Regions from separate parts of the Heyndrickxia acidicola genome, predicted to be linked through region 2. Evidence: riboswitches for the same ligand, from Rfam matches in the RefSeq annotation. Region 2 holds a riboswitch; the other holds the start of a gene.

Region 1 (7,721 bases), 360 kb from region 2:
ATCAAGCTGTTTTAGAAGCATTTTAAACTCTGTCCGTTTTTCATTCGAATCCTTCGGAAACATGAACCATCCAAGCAAAAAGCTTAAAAGGATGAAAGGAAAGTTAACAGTAAAGATTGATGTCCAGCCGCCCCAAACAATTAAAACTCCTCCGAGTGTCGGCCCTAAAGCCGTCATAGCTGAAGCAAAAATGGAGAGCACGGCAAGCGCTCCAGCTTGTTTTTCGTGTATATGTGTGCGGACAAGAGCAATTCCAGATGGGTAAATGGCGCTGCTTCCAATTGACTGAAACAGTCTCATTATCAATAAAACGAAAAAAGTAGGAGAAAGTGGGGCTCCCACTGCGGAAACAGCAACTAAAATTAAGCCGATGAGAAACATGCTTTTGCGGCCAAGCAAATCACCCAACTTTCCAGTAACAGGCTGTCCTATTGCACTTGCCAGGTAAAAGGAAGAAATGAGCCAGGATACCGTTGTAAAAGACAGATGAAAATCCCTTTGAATACTGTGGAGGGCAAGAGAAATCATGGATGAATTCAGCGGGTTAAGCATCGTTCCAGTTGCAACTGCTGTTAAGAATAGCCCCCGGTTTTTTCTCCAATCCTTCATTATTTCACCTGTTCAAGAAATTCTTCTGTTGTGCGTAATTTACCGATCCTCGGAAATATAAAGCGCAATGTCATTTCATGTTCTTGCTTGCTGAAGGTTGTCATTGCATCTGTAATAAAAATTTGGTTATACCCGTGCTGGAACGCTTCCCTGGCAGTGCTTTCAACACCGATATTTGTTGCAATACCGCAAAGCACAATGGTATCAATTCCGCGTCTTCTAAGCTGAATGTCCAAATCCGTACCAAAGAAAGCCCCCCATTGCCGTTTTGTTACAACATAATCATTTTCCTGAACCTTTAAACGGGGATCCAATACTGCCCAATCCTTTGGTCGTTCTGCTGAGCTGCTTCCTGCCTGATCATCCAGGCTTGGCTTCAAGGCATCTTTTCCATCAAGAAAATCTACCTTAACAAAGCTGATAAAGGCGTTGTTTTCTCTAAATAGAGTAACAAGTTTTTCTGCTTTTTCCACAACTTCATTTCCGCCAGGCATGGCCACAATTCCTTTTTGCAAATCAATTAATACAAGAGCTGTTTTGTTAAAATTAATATTTAAATCTGTCATATTAATTCCTCCTCAAATATTTGATAAATCTTTTTATTTCTGCAATTTCTGCTAAAAATAATGCATTAAAATGACCAGAAAACAATCTCATAATCAGCTTTTAAAAAATCGCTGGAACTGAAAACGAAAAATTTTCTACGCTGCTCAAAATAGCAAACTAAGATAGGGGAATCCTAGATAAATTAACTTTTTATTGAAGTTTTCTGCGTTTTTCAATAGCTCTGTTTAAGCGGGTTAATAGATCCGCAAAAATTCCCTTCTCATCATTTGTCCAGCCTTCAAGTATATTTTCATAGCTTTCTATTCGATATTTTTTAGAAGCGTTTAAAGCAGTTTGGCCTTTTTCGGAAATGTAAATTAAACTTACCCTGGCATCCAGTTCATCTTCTTTTCTTTGGATAAGGCCGTTCACTTCAAGGGCATGTACTTGTCTGGAAATGGTGGACATATTAAGCTGAAACCGATCAGCCATAACTCGGATCGATAGCGGGCCTTCATTTGCAAGTAACGTTAAAAGAAGATAACCAGAACGGTCAAGACTGTTTTTATTTCCATCAAGTGTTTTTTTAAAGTCAGCTCTTCTCAGAAGCATCACAATTTCAAGCTCTATTGTCTCAATGCTATCTTTTTCATTCTTGGCCATTTTATCCATCCTTTTCTGCGATCCTTCATACATCATAAATCTTGCTGTTTTTTTATCTTCTGGACACTGTTAAAACTCTAAGTAGATTTTTCACGCATATTGATTGAGCAGAACTTATCGGGCAGGACAAACAAACAGGGCTGCGTATATTTGAGTAATACCCAATGTCTTTTGAATTCAACGTTGATTGCAGTAAATGAACAAGCAAAACTAACAGAGCCATCTTATAAAAAGACGTGTTGCTTATTTTCAATGCTTTTGCGATTAAAGAATCCTCTGTAAAGAAATAACATTTATGCTTCCTGCTTCGTTCATCGAGCCTTAACAGATTTGAAACATAGAAAAGCAAAATCATTATACAAATATTTAATTGCATAATGCAAGTATTAAGCAGAAGTCTTAGCTGAAGCCATTTTACAGCATAAGAAATGCGAAGCGCCTGTCACATCTGGGAACGAATTTCGTAGTCTCCGACATGGATAAAAGAAACTAGATGTTGACTAATCGCAGGGAGGAGACGCAGAAGCCGATAGGCGCTAAACACAGACAATGATTAACTAGCTAAATAAATATTTAATAAAAAGTTTATACTTATCCTTTAAAAAAAGCAGCCAAAGCTGCCATTAATGAAAAAAAGATATTAGATATAACTAGAAAACCAGACAATATAGTAGGCTGCAGGTACAAACAAGAGCTGGGCCAATAGCGTGCCGAGAAATTTTGAGCTTACCATAGCAACAGAATAATTCTTCAAGTAAACATAGCTTATTTGTTTTTTTGCTACAGAATCTGCTAAAACCGAGGCTTTCGGATCTACAAACAAAGACAAAAGTATCGTAGCTACTCCATTTATAATTCCGGATGACATAATGGCTGCAGCTTCGTTCTCCGGAGAAAGAACGGAGGCATACAAGGAAGACAACACGCCAACTGTATAGATTGCTGTGATCAAAACATTAAAAATAAACAGCCTTCTTGGAAAGAGTTTCAATTTCAAGCCCTTCAGATAATGGAAGCGAGGAAATCGGAAATAGAAAACAGCTCTTTTTAAGCCTTTTACGTTTCCCCACTTTTTCGTTAGGTTCAGAACGGAGCCTTTTTCAGCGGATAATTGAATGATGGCCCGGGAAAACAAAGCAATAAAGGTTGGAAGAAGCAGTATCCCAATTAATGTTCCGATGGAAGAGGTTCCAATTAAAATACGGTATTGATCTGCTAAAAAGTGGAGCTTGTCATGATGTGGAGCTTCCTGAATGAGCTTCCCCGTCATTGGCTGCTGAAACATTGTGGAGAATCTGGAAACAAGAACGATGGTATTGAAGAGGGATAATGCGGAAGCAATTAAGCCTACTCTCACACCTGAAAGCCTCGTGGCATAAGCAAGAGTTTCAATAGTGCTGATCAGCAAAAGAAAAAGAGATATAACTATAAGTTTATCTGTTATAAAATGCATCATTTTTCACCCGATTTGTTTAAAAGTACAGGCATCCTGTTCACCTGCTTGTGACTATTATTATTCAGCCATCACTGCTAGTCAATCTTTTACCTGTATTTTTCATAAATGAATGACATTAGAAAACAGAATGATTGCATAAAACACTTTTATAGGGTAACATAGTGAATAAATTGAATATTCCTTCGGGGGCGGGTGAAATTCCCTACCGGCGGTGATGAAGCAGAGGCTTCTTAGTCCGTGACCCGTTTAGCAATAGATGTGCTAAACGGTGGATCTGGTGCAAATCCAGAGCCGACAGTGAAAGTCTGGATGGGAGAAGGAAGAGTATTTTTTTGAAAGAATGGGTTGATTTAAAGGGATTACTATGCCTTTTTTGACCTTTTATTTGCATTGCCATTTTTTGCCCCTGAGTGCTTTTACATTCAGGGGCTTTTTGTATTCTTGCCAGAATCATTTATTAGAATTGTGATATATTATTTAAATGTCTAGCAGAGGGTAAGGCTAATTAGTGAAATTTGCTGGTATTCATACTCATTTATGACTTTAATTTTAAAGCTCTGTTATCGTTCAATGTTGATACCAACCAGATGGGGATTGCTGCGGATATGCGGGACTCCAGAAAAGCGGGGTTAAGGGACCTGCAGCCTTAAAAGCGACGAAAAGGCTCCCGTAATTGTTCGAAATACGAACCCCTGGAGAGGATATTAACAGGCAGGATTATCAGAACTAAAATTAAAAAATAAATCCCCCCGATCAATTCCTTTTTTCCATCCAGGTCTAACTATACAGCTGCAGGAGGTGCAAAATTGTTTACTGGAATCGTTGAAGAGATAGGATCTATACAAAGTATTCAGACGTCGGGTGCTTCTCAACTCCTAACCATTCAGGCAAAAAAAATATTGGAGGATATTAAACTCGGTGACAGTATTGCAGTAAATGGTATTTGTTTAACTGTTACAAGCTTTACTTCCAAATCTTTTACGGTGGATGTGATGCCTGAAACCTTTCGTTCTACAGGACTGAGACGGTTAGCTCCTTCGTCCCGGGTGAATTTGGAAAGGGCGATGGCAGCAGGAGGCAGATATGGCGGTCATTATGTAACGGGCCATGTTGATGATGTAGGAATTATTAAAAGTAAAAAAGCTGTAGAAAATGCCATATATTATGAAATCGAGACTTCCAGGAAAGTTCTTTCATATGTATTGCTAAAAGGCTCAGTAGCGGTTGATGGAACAAGCCTGACTGTATTCGGAGTTACTCCCAGCCGTTTTACTATTTCGTTGATTCCTCATACAGCTTCCCAAACGATTTTAGGTGAAAAAGGGACTGGTGACATTGTGTCCATTGAATGTGACATGATTGGAAAGTACGTTGAACATTTTGTAAAGCAGCAAAAGAATGAAGGCGGCATTTCCAAAGGTTTATTGGAAAATGCGGGATTTTTATAAGGGAGGACGTACACATGTTTCAAGAAATAGAGGAAGCTTTACTTGAGCTGCAGCAAGGTAGAATCATTATTGTTTGCGATGATGAAGACCGGGAGAATGAAGGTGATTTTATCTTATTAGCAGAGAAGGCCGAGCCTGAAAGTATTAATTTTATGATTACATACGGCAGGGGATTAGTCTGTGTTCCTCTTGAGGCTGAACTGGCAAAGAAATTAGGATTGACTCCAATGGTTGCAAAGAATACAGATCAATTAGGTACTGCATTCACTGTCAGTGTTGATCATCAAAGCACTACTACGGGAATTTCCGCATATGAACGGTCAGAAACCATCAAAAAACTGGCTGACCCCCAATCAAAGGAGGAAGATTTTAAAAGACCGGGACATATTTTTCCATTGATTGCCCGGGAAGGCGGTGTACTGGAGCGACCAGGACATACGGAAGCTGCTGTAGATCTTGCAAAATTATGCGGCGTTCAGCCAGCTGGAGTGATATGTGAAATTCTTAAAGAAGACGGTACCATGGCACGGCTTCCAGAACTTGAGGAGCTGGCAAAAAAGTTCTCATTAAAAATGGTAACAATAAAAGATTTGCAAATGTACCGAAAACAAAGACAGAGCTTGCAAACTGCCAATAAGTAAAGTTCTATTTTTTGATAAAATTCGGTTTTTTCTATTAGGCTGTTCCTCTTTTGAAAAGAAGAAACAGGTGACTAGATAGGTTGAACTTATGTTTTTACTCTGATGATTGGAGTGGAAAGCGAGTACCTAGAGCGGAAATCAATAGCCAATTTATATAAAAAGAAAACAATAAATTTCGTGGGAGTGAAGGGCAATGACAAAAACATTTGAAGGTAATTTAGTTGGAACTGGTTTGAAAATTGGAATGGTTGTTGGAAGGTTTAATGAATTTATAACAGGAAAACTTTTAAGCGGAGCAGAAGATGCATTGATAAGACATGGCGTGAACGAAAATGATATAGATGTTGCATGGGTGCCTGGAGCATTTGAAATTCCTTTAATTGCTCAAAAGATGGCTGATAGCGGCAAATATGATGCTGTTATTACATTGGGTACTGTCATAAGAGGGGCAACACCGCATTTTGATTATGTATGTAATGAAGCAGCAAAAGGAGTTGCTTCCATAGGACTGAAAACGGGTGTTCCCGCCATTTTCGGCGTTTTGACAACAGATTCGATCGAACAGGCAATTGAACGTGCAGGGACGAAGGCAGGAAATAAAGGGTATGAAGCAGCTGTATCAGCTATTGAAATGGCTAACCTATGCAGAGAAATTTCCCGATAAACCAAAAGTGAAATTTGATATAGGGTCAATATACAGTAAAGAAAGGACATGTGTTTATTAGCACACGTTCTTTCTTTTTGTTTATAAATTTTAAACGCCTAAATAGTAGCAAGAATCTTAACAAAATTTTCTAAGAAACGAACAATAAATATTGTACAATTAAGAAAAGTGTTAAATCACAAACTTTATAACGAGTGCTTAATCAATGTGATGTTTAGTTTATGAATGAAGTCTGTGTGCTGCAAATAAAGGAAGAGGAGATACCGATGAATATTCGTATTTTAAATGAGTCTGATGCAATTCTATACCAGGAATTAAGATTAAGAGCTTTAAAAATTAATCCGGAAGCATTTGGTTCTACGTATGAAAGAGAAGCGAGCTTTACACCAGAAGCCGTAAAAGACCGTATTAAGCCATCTGAAGATAAATTTGTTCTAGGGGCTTTTGAGGAGGGAAAACGATTAATTGGGATGGCTGTTTTTGTACGCGAAAGAAGTCTTAAAACTGCTCATAAAGGGAATGTTTACGGGATGTTTATCGCTCCTGAGGCGCGCAGCAAAGGTGTGGGAAAATTACTGTTAATTGAACTAATAAGAATGGCAAAAAAATGCCCAGGCTTGGAGCAAATAAATTTAACAGTTGTGTCTATCAATGAAACAGCAAAGAAACTTTACAAATCCGTTGGCTTTCAGGTATATGGCTTAGAGAGAAATGCTCTAAAATTTAACGGGCAGTACTTCGATGAAGACCTAATGGTTTTAAACATTGACTGTTTTTCATAGATTGTTGCTTTTCGCAAAAGTGATAATCCGTTATAAGTAAGGCATCGGGGCAGTTTTTCGTCCTCAGTCATTTTGTTACAAGCCTGAACCCTATGTATCCTAGATTCCTTTATACAAATACTAACAATCTATGGGTAAACAGCCTTCTTGAAAGTTTCAATCGTATTAGAATTATAGGCCTAAAGGGGATTCTTAAAGGAATAGTGAATATTAATGAATGATACTATTAGGTTTAAGCAGGGATTAAAAAAAGGCATGCTTTAATAAGGAACGTGCATACCTTGTTGGAGGTGGTAAATTTGAGAATCATAGGTTTAATTGGAGATTTTAAAGAAAAGGCTGCAGCACATAGAGCTATCCCACAAGCTATAAAATTAGCTTCGGCTGAGCTAAATGTTAATGTCGATATTGAGTGGGTTCCTACATCTTCCTTAGAGTTAGAATTCGAGCAAAAGCTGGCAAAATTTCATGCTCTATGGGCAGTGCCAGCCAGTCCATATACAAGTATGCAGGGTGCCTTAAATGGAATCCGATTTGCTCGAGAACATGGTGTTCCTTTTTTAGGAACTTGTGGAGGATTCCAGCACATGATTATTGAATTTTCCAGAAATGTTCTGGGAATTTCAAATGCAGACCATGCAGAAGAAAACCCGGCTTCCTCCAAGCTTCTGGTAACTCCGCTTAGATGTTCAGTCAGTGAAATGACACATGTTTTTACTCTTAAACAAGGATCCAAAGCTGCGGAAATATACAACGATATTGAAATTACCGAACAGTATGGTATTTGTAATTATGGTTTAAATACAAAATTTGCAACTTTGCTGCAAAAAAATGGTATGAGAATTTCAGGAACTGATACAAATGGTGAACCACGAATATTGGAACTTACCAGCCACCCATTTTTCATTGGTA
Region 2 (7,721 bases):
GTGATTATCAGCCCTCTTTACAATCGTGATAATGTCAGGGGAGCAGTGGTTGTGATCAGAGATATGACAGAAGAGAGGCGGCTTGATACTTTAAGAGATGATTTTATTGCCAATGTTTCTCATGAACTGCGTACGCCGATCGCAATGCTGCAGGGATACAGCGAAGCTATTATTGACGATATTGCGGTTACCGATGAAGAAAAGAAGGAGTTCGCAAAAATTATCTATGACGAAACCCTGCGGATTGGCCGTCTTGTAAATGAACTTCTAGATCTAGCTAGAATGGAAGCAGGGCATATTAGCCTTAACCTTGATATGACCCCGATTCAATCATTTATACAAAGGGTAACATATAAATTCCAAGGAGTAGCCAGGGAGTCAAATGTGCTGCTTTCTTCTGAAGTAGAACAGGAAGCAGCTATGATTGAAATGGACCCTGACCGCATTGAACAGGTTTTGACAAATTTAATTGACAATGCCATCCGGTATACTCCGGAAAATGGTACTGTAAAAGTAACACAAGAAGAATTTGAAGATGGTGTCCTTATAAGTGTTACAGATAGCGGGACTGGGATACAGGATGAAGATCTTCCATTTGTATTTGAAAGATTTTATAAGGCGGATAAGGCCCGCACACGAGGTAAATCCGGGACTGGTTTAGGTCTTGCTATTGCAAAGAATATTATCGAGGCACACCATGGCCGTATTTCGGTAAAAAGCAAAGTTGGACAAGGCACGACATTTTCTTTCTATCTTCCGCGAATACAAAGCACAAAGTGAAGAAAAAAGCCGATAAATCTTGTTTCATGAGAAACTGTTTGGTGAATTCACCAAAAAGCGCCATTTCAAAATGGCGCTTTTTTGTACAATTAAATAATTAACTAATGGAGTCTTTGGATATCGATGTCTTCTCCATACGATAAGTCAGCATCGCAAGGTTTTGCTAAATGCCCATATTGATCACTGGTTATTTTTTAGCTCATTTGTATGGAAAAGCCGTTTCTGACGAATGGGAAGCCAGAATGTGATAGATTTATTTAACAATTAAAGAATATTTTACCTTATTTAGACCTTGTATGGATAAATGGTAACTTGTGCTTTTTCTATTCTTCCCTTTAAAATAGATGAAAGAAGAAAGAGTATTAAAATTTTACGAAATGCTGTAACTTTTTAGTTTTTCATTCGACTACTAGTTAACGGGGGAGGGATAGAAATGGACTCCGTTTTTCAAGAAATATACCAAAAATACCATCAAGACCTTTATCAGTTTATTTTTTACATGGTAAAGGATAGAGACCTTGCTGAAGATCTTGTGCAGGAGGTTTACTTAAGAGTTTTAAAATCCTATAGATTCTTCGAAGGAAAAAGTTCAGAGAAGACATGGCTTTTCTCCATTGCAAAAAATGTTTCAATTGATTACTTCAGAAAGCAAAAGCGATGGCGACTAAGAATTGCCGAAGAATTGGACTGGAAAGGAAGAGACTATAGCGATCCCAAACCACTTCCTGAGGAACTAACTGTCTTAAAAGAAGAAATACAGCAGCTTTACAGATGTTTAGATGAATGCAGCCAAGACCAGAAAATGGTGGTAATCATGCGCTATTTGAATCATTTAAACATACAGGAAACGGCTGAAGCGCTGGAATGGACGGAAAGCAAGGTCAAAACAACTCAGCATAGGGCTCTATTGGTATTGAAACGATTAATGAATCAAAAAGAAAGGAAAGGAGAAGTCAATTATGGCTAACTTTGATCAAGATGAACACCAAATAGAAGAGCTTCTCCGCAAAATGCCCATTATAAGAGATCGACAAAACCAAGAAGAGGTGTATCGTAAAGTGCAAAGCAGAAAAGAGCATAAACACAAGCAAAAAAGAGCTCTATGGATACCGGCAGCCACAACAGCAGCAATTGCTATTATAATGGTTTTAGCTGTTTCAATGGTGAATAAAGAACAAACAAAGTCCGCCAGAGGGGCTGAATTATCACAAAAAAATGTTCATTTAACAGCGGCGAATGTGCCTCAGCACCAAGTATCAAAAAAACAGCCGGTTATTCATCAAACTGCAGGACAAATTTCCGATTCTGTAAAAAGAAATCAATCGGCTTTGTCATCAAACAAAATGGAATCAGCAAAAAATCAGGAAAGCGAAGATCGAAGTGCCGTTTATTCCAGTGATCTTAAAAGTCATGATGTATATACTTACGGGGTGCTGACCCATGATGCTATTCCTGTTCCAGTAAGTGTAGTCGTGCCGAAATCTTCTGAGAATTGGTTTGATAAATATAAACAAATTGCCAGCCAAACACCCAAACCGGAATGGGGGTTTGATCAATTTTTTCCTTTAAAAAGCGTTTTAGCATATGATTCCGCGAATCAAATTATCCGCATTACGGTCTATCAAAATCAGGCAGGATTTATTCCTGAGTCTCTTCAGCTTAATCTGGATAAATTGGTCAATGACAGCTTCAGATACTTGCCTGTTAAAGAGGCTGAATTCAAGAATGAAAAAGGGGAGCCATTAAGCATTGGAGAGATTGGTGAAGTGAACAATGTTCAAATTAATAAAGTACCTAAAAGCGGATATTATTCGTATACCATAGGAAATAAAAGCTATCTCGTACCTTCTGACCAAACCTTTAAGCAACTGTCGGATGCTTTAGCTGCCATGAAAAAGTCTCCAAACGATTTATATCATTCCGTTTTCACCGGCGGCATAGGAGTGACGGAGTTGAACCAAGATGGGAAAAATGTGACCGTTAGATTTGATAGAAAGGTAGATTTAACAAAGGAATCACCAAAGAATGCTATGAATATGATTGAAGCGATTCTGCTTACCGGGAAAGACTTCGGTTATTCCACTGTAACCTTTCAAAATATTGAACCTGCCAGCTGGAATGGTTTTCATTTTTCAAAAGCAATTGAAGTGCCAGTAGCACCGAACCGCCTTGAGCAATAGCAAACAAGATAAAACTCGAAAGAAGCAATCAGGATGAGACCTGATTGCTTTTTTAAAGGCTGTGTTAAATTTCAATGTTGATACAACTGCTCGTTTTTTAGCTCATTTTACAGTAAAGAAAGAAATGAGCTAAAAAAGATCAACTATCAATCGGCCCCTTAATAAAAGGATCAAAGTATAATATTTCGCTTTTGGTCTACAATAGAAGATGCTCTTGTTAACTTCAATGTGGAAGTATGGCCAATTTATGTATGGCAGAGGATTCATTCAAACAAGGGCCAAATTAAGGAGGCTAATATGGGTTCAGCAGGGAAAAGATTTTTATACATCATGATACTATTGGCAGTAGGAAGCGGTTTGGCACCAAACAATAAGATTCAGGCATCCGATAGAAGCGTTATGAACCAAACATCAGACTGGTTTTTTCCTGCAGAAGGAACTATTTCGGATGTTTTTGATTCAAGAGGAGGGCTTCACAAAGGGATAGATATAGCAGGAAGTTACCATACACCTATCTTTGCTGTGGGTAATGGAATAGTGACAAAATCTTATCGTTCTTCCAGTTATGGAAACGTTGTTTTTATTCATCATTTAAATGGATTTGAAACCGTATATGCTCATCTTGACGAAAGACTGGTTACAAAGGGTGAAAAAGTCATAAAGGGTGAAGAGATTGGGTTGATGGGAAGTACAGGGAATTCCACTGGGAATCACCTTCATTTTGAAGTACATAATGGCAAATGGACAATCAGCAAGGTAAACGCAATAGATCCTTTTGACGTATTTGGAAAAGGAAAAATAGGACAGTCTGTCGTGGCGTTGGAGCACCACCCATATCCAGCGATTGAAGTATCGGGTGGAGTAACTTCTCATTTGATTGACAACCGCAAAAACATAAGTATATACATCGTGGCAAAAAATGAAACCTTATGGGAAATAGCGAAAAAACACAATACAACAGTTAAGAAACTTATTACAATAAATCATCTTAAGGATAAAGGAAGCCAAATCTTTCCTAACCAAAAAATTGCTATTCCAAAATAAAAGCGAACTAAGTATTGAATATTCTTTATGAGCATTTTGAAGGAAATCAGAAGGAATATTCACTTTCAAGAGGAATTACAACCAATACACTTCAATAACGAAAACAAAATTCTTTCCAAAAAGATTTCTTTATAATATAATAAAAAATGTAAAATAATACGGTTCATCTTCGGGGCTGGGTGAAATTCCCGACCGGCGGTAATGAAGCTAAAGCTTATAAGCCCGCGAGCCTTTTAGGCAGGATCTGGTGTGATTCCAGAGCCGACAGTAAAGTCTGGATGGGAGAAGATGAAGGTTAGCCGATGTTTTTGAATTTTTTTAAAAAAATTTAAAACATTTATTTGTGCATGCCTTTACTCCCCTAAAGATACTATTCTTTGGGGTTTTATATTTTTAGGGGATGTCCAAATAATGGCGAGCTTTTCTTCTGCTTGAGGTGAATCTCATAAGGAGAGAGGAAAATGAGGAAAGTAAATCTTAGATCGACCGTGGGAATAGCGGCGTTAAGCAGTCTGGCATGTCTGCTGATGCTGATTAAATTCCCCATACCGCCATTCCCTTCCTATTTGACAGTTGATTTTAGCGATATTCCCGCTTTAATAGCTGCTTTGGTGTTTGGACCGATTGGCGCAGTACTTGTTGAATTGATAAAAAATATCATAAATTATCTGATGGTAAGCAGTGATGTAGGCATACCGATTGGAAATGCTGCAAATTTTGTGTCAGGACTTCTTTTTGTATTGCCGACTTACTATATCTATAGGCATTTAAAAACCAAAAAAGGAATGACAATCGGATTAATAGCAGGAACTGTTTCACTGGCAGTGTTAATGAGTGTACTAAACTATTTTGTAATCCTGCCAGCCTATTTTGTTCTTGCGAATTTGCATATTCCGAACGTTAAAAGCTACATTATTGCTGGTATTTTACCGTTTAATATCATAAAAGGATTTATTGTTACACTTGTTTTCATGCTTATTTTTACACGTTTGCAGGGATGGATTGAAAAGCGATCCGTTATCTAATAAAAAAAATCAGGTGTTGAACCACCTGGTTTTTTTGTTTTTTTTAGGCTTTGTTAAAGGGACACTGTTGTTTTTTTGCTTATTCCTGTGAAACGGCTGTTTCACACGCCTTTCAGCAAAGCTGAAAATCGAGCAGTTATCAACATTGAAATTTAACACAGTCTTTTTTAAATATAAGTATAAAATTCTTAAATCAATGCAGTCTCTGTCAACCTCCAGCACCTGGCGCCGGGGAGGTTGCGTTTTTTTGCTATAAGTCAAAATCAACTGTTTACTAACTCGCTTTTGTTTCCTTTATCATAGTCGTAAACCACGAAATCCGTACGCTGATAAACAGGAACTCTCCGCTTTTCTAAAATGTCCAGCTCGGGGTTAAAAGACATGCCGATGAGCAGGCGCTCTCCGCTTTTCTATGATGTCCAGCTCCATGCGCCATCGGCTCGAGGTCAAAAGACTGGCCGGCCAAAAGGTAAAAAAACAATCTTTCAGCCGGCCAGTCTTTTGCAGATCGCCGATAAACGGGCGCTCTGCTTTTATAGTACTATTCAAATTTTAATGGGTCACCATCAAAGGTTTCATCTGCCATTTTGATAGATTCAGTCGGGCAGCCTTCAAACGCATCAAGAAGGTCTTCCTCGAGTATTTCCGGAACTTCCGCTATCCCTTTGTTATCGTCTAAAATAACATAGGCAAGACCTTCATCATCGTAATCATAAATATCTGGAGCTGCGGCACCGCAAGCACCGCAAGCGATACAAGTATCTTTATCAACGATTGTAAATTTAGCCATCCTATAACCTCCTGGTAGTTCTGCTTAACGTACAAAGCATTAAGCGAGTGTTTATCTATATCATTCTACACCCTTTGCTTTTATGACAAGGATGATGTCAGGAAAATGAGAATTCCCCTCATTATTCTAAAGCTGATTTCCAAAGAATTCAATAGATAATCCTTAGGAAATGCAAATCAAACGTTGGTTTCTTCACTCCATGTTCATATTTGTTGGAAAATATATATGACAAAAATTGAGATTTTTATGATAAAATAAGACATAAAAAGACATGAAATAAGGGGTTCTGCCTATGACTTTTTTGGATGCTGTCATTCTTTGGTCCTTAAATAAAGTCAAAAACGAAAGGACCATTTATTCAATTTACCACTTATTAAAAGGGAAAAAATCCTCCCAAACCATCCAGGATGCTCATATCTTTCAATTGGGGCACCTTTTTCAAACCTATCCTTTTCTTTCAAGAGAAGCCTATGCCGCAATAATTAAAAACTTGCGTAAACAAATGTTACTTGAAGAAAATGATTCGCATGCCTTGCTAACTCAAAAAGGACTTGATCAAATAAAGGTTTTTTTTCTTCACCATCCTTTCCCAAAGCAGATAAATGGCTTGAAATATCAGGATACGGCTAATTTACTTTGGAAAAGATTAAGTTTAACCATACAGGTTATGTCTAATCTGGTTAATAACGAAAACCATTATTATCCTATTCAAAGAGACGAAGCATTACTTCGTTGGATGAAGGGCTTTTTGCAGAACAAGGCTCTTCCAAAAGAAGAGCTTTCTGGACAATTGTATAAGGAACTAACGAATTTTTTATCTGAGAATCCCCCTGAGGATCCGGAAATTTTAGTAATTCGTTTGACAGGCTATCAACATATTGGCAAAACGATGAAACAGGCTTCAGAATATTTGAATATGGAGGAATCCGAGTATTGGTATCGTTTTTTGCATCTGCTCCATTCGCTTATTCAAAAAGTAACAGAAACACCTGATCAGTATCTGATTCTTCATAAGGTGATAGCAGATTCATATCAGGAAATCGCTTGGACACGTTCCACACAAAAAACATATGACTTATTAAAAAAACAATACACAGTCAGTGAAATTGCGGAAATGAGAAACCTTAAAACCAGTACAATTGAAGACCATATCATAGAAATTGCATTAAATGAACCGGAATTTCAAATTGATATGTATTTGGATAAAAAAATGGAACAAAATATTTTTCTTGCCTCGCAGACTCTGGGCCTTAAAAGATTAAAGCCGATTAAAGAAGCCGTTAAAAATGCTTCCTATTTTCAGATCAGGCTGGCTTTGGCAAAAAGGGGACAGATACATGAACATGCAACAAGCACTTAAACAGCATTTTGGATACGAAAGCTTCCGTGAAGGACAGAAAGAAGTTGTTACTTCCGTTTTAAATGGACATCATACTCTTGCGTTACTTCCTACAGGTACAGGGAAGTCATTGTGCTACCAGCTTCCAGGATATATGTTAAAGGGTTCTGTTCTAATTGTATCGCCGCTGCTCTCATTGATGCAGGATCAGGTGGAGCAGCTAAGAGTACAGGGGGAGAAAAAAGCGGTGGCTTTAAATTCATTTTTATCGCCTGCTGAAAGGAAAAATGTGTTAGATTCTTTAGAGAATTACCGTTTTATTTATATATCTCCTGAGATGCTCTCAAATCCCTATGTAATTGAAAAATGCAGCAGGCTAATGATTTCTTTGTTTGTTATTGATGAAGCACATTGTATCTCTCAATGGGGATACGACTTTCGTACGGATTATTTAAAACTTGGGCAAATCAGAAAGCAGCTTAATAATCCTGTCACTCTTGCTTTAACAGCAACGGCAACTGAACAAGTGCGAGAGGATATTATCAGGCTTTTAGAGCTGGATC

The links. Region 2 has a riboswitch for FMN ahead of A5N88_RS02390 (ECF transporter S component). Riboswitches for the same ligand answer to the same signal wherever they lie in the genome.
Region 1: linked by a shared signal. The riboswitch ahead of ribE (riboflavin synthase) and the one ahead of A5N88_RS02390 (ECF transporter S component) in region 2 are both predicted to bind FMN.

The regions. Positions count from the first base shown of each region.
Region 1 is NZ_KV440953.1:867,050-874,770, forward strand. Features, by position in the region: gene A5N88_RS04070 (MFS transporter) at 1-609, opposite strand, end outside; gene A5N88_RS04075 (isochorismatase family protein) at 609-1,175, opposite strand; gene A5N88_RS04080 (MarR family winged helix-turn-helix transcriptional regulator) at 1,366-1,818, opposite strand; gene A5N88_RS04085 (lipid II flippase Amj family protein) at 2,459-3,271, opposite strand; FMN riboswitch at 3,449-3,599, shown strand; gene ribE (riboflavin synthase) at 4,081-4,722, shown strand; partial or broken gene ribB (3,4-dihydroxy-2-butanone-4-phosphate synthase) at 4,737-5,345, shown strand; gene ribH (6,7-dimethyl-8-ribityllumazine synthase) at 5,557-6,027, shown strand; gene A5N88_RS04105 (GNAT family N-acetyltransferase) at 6,294-6,809, shown strand; gene A5N88_RS04110 (CTP synthase C-terminal region-related (seleno)protein) at 7,109-7,721, shown strand, end outside.
Region 2 is NZ_KV440953.1:511,974-519,694, forward strand. Features, by position in the region: gene A5N88_RS02370 (ATP-binding protein) at 1-780, shown strand, start outside; gene A5N88_RS02375 (RNA polymerase sigma factor SigX) at 1,181-1,747, shown strand; gene A5N88_RS02380 (RsiX family anti-sigma factor) at 1,740-2,960, shown strand; gene A5N88_RS24010 (peptidoglycan DD-metalloendopeptidase family protein) at 3,258-4,004, shown strand; FMN riboswitch at 4,166-4,298, shown strand; gene A5N88_RS02390 (ECF transporter S component) at 4,466-5,029, shown strand; gene A5N88_RS02400 (ferredoxin) at 5,571-5,819, opposite strand; gene A5N88_RS02405 (YpbB family protein) at 6,112-7,179, shown strand; gene A5N88_RS02410 (RecQ family ATP-dependent DNA helicase) at 7,157-7,721, shown strand, end outside.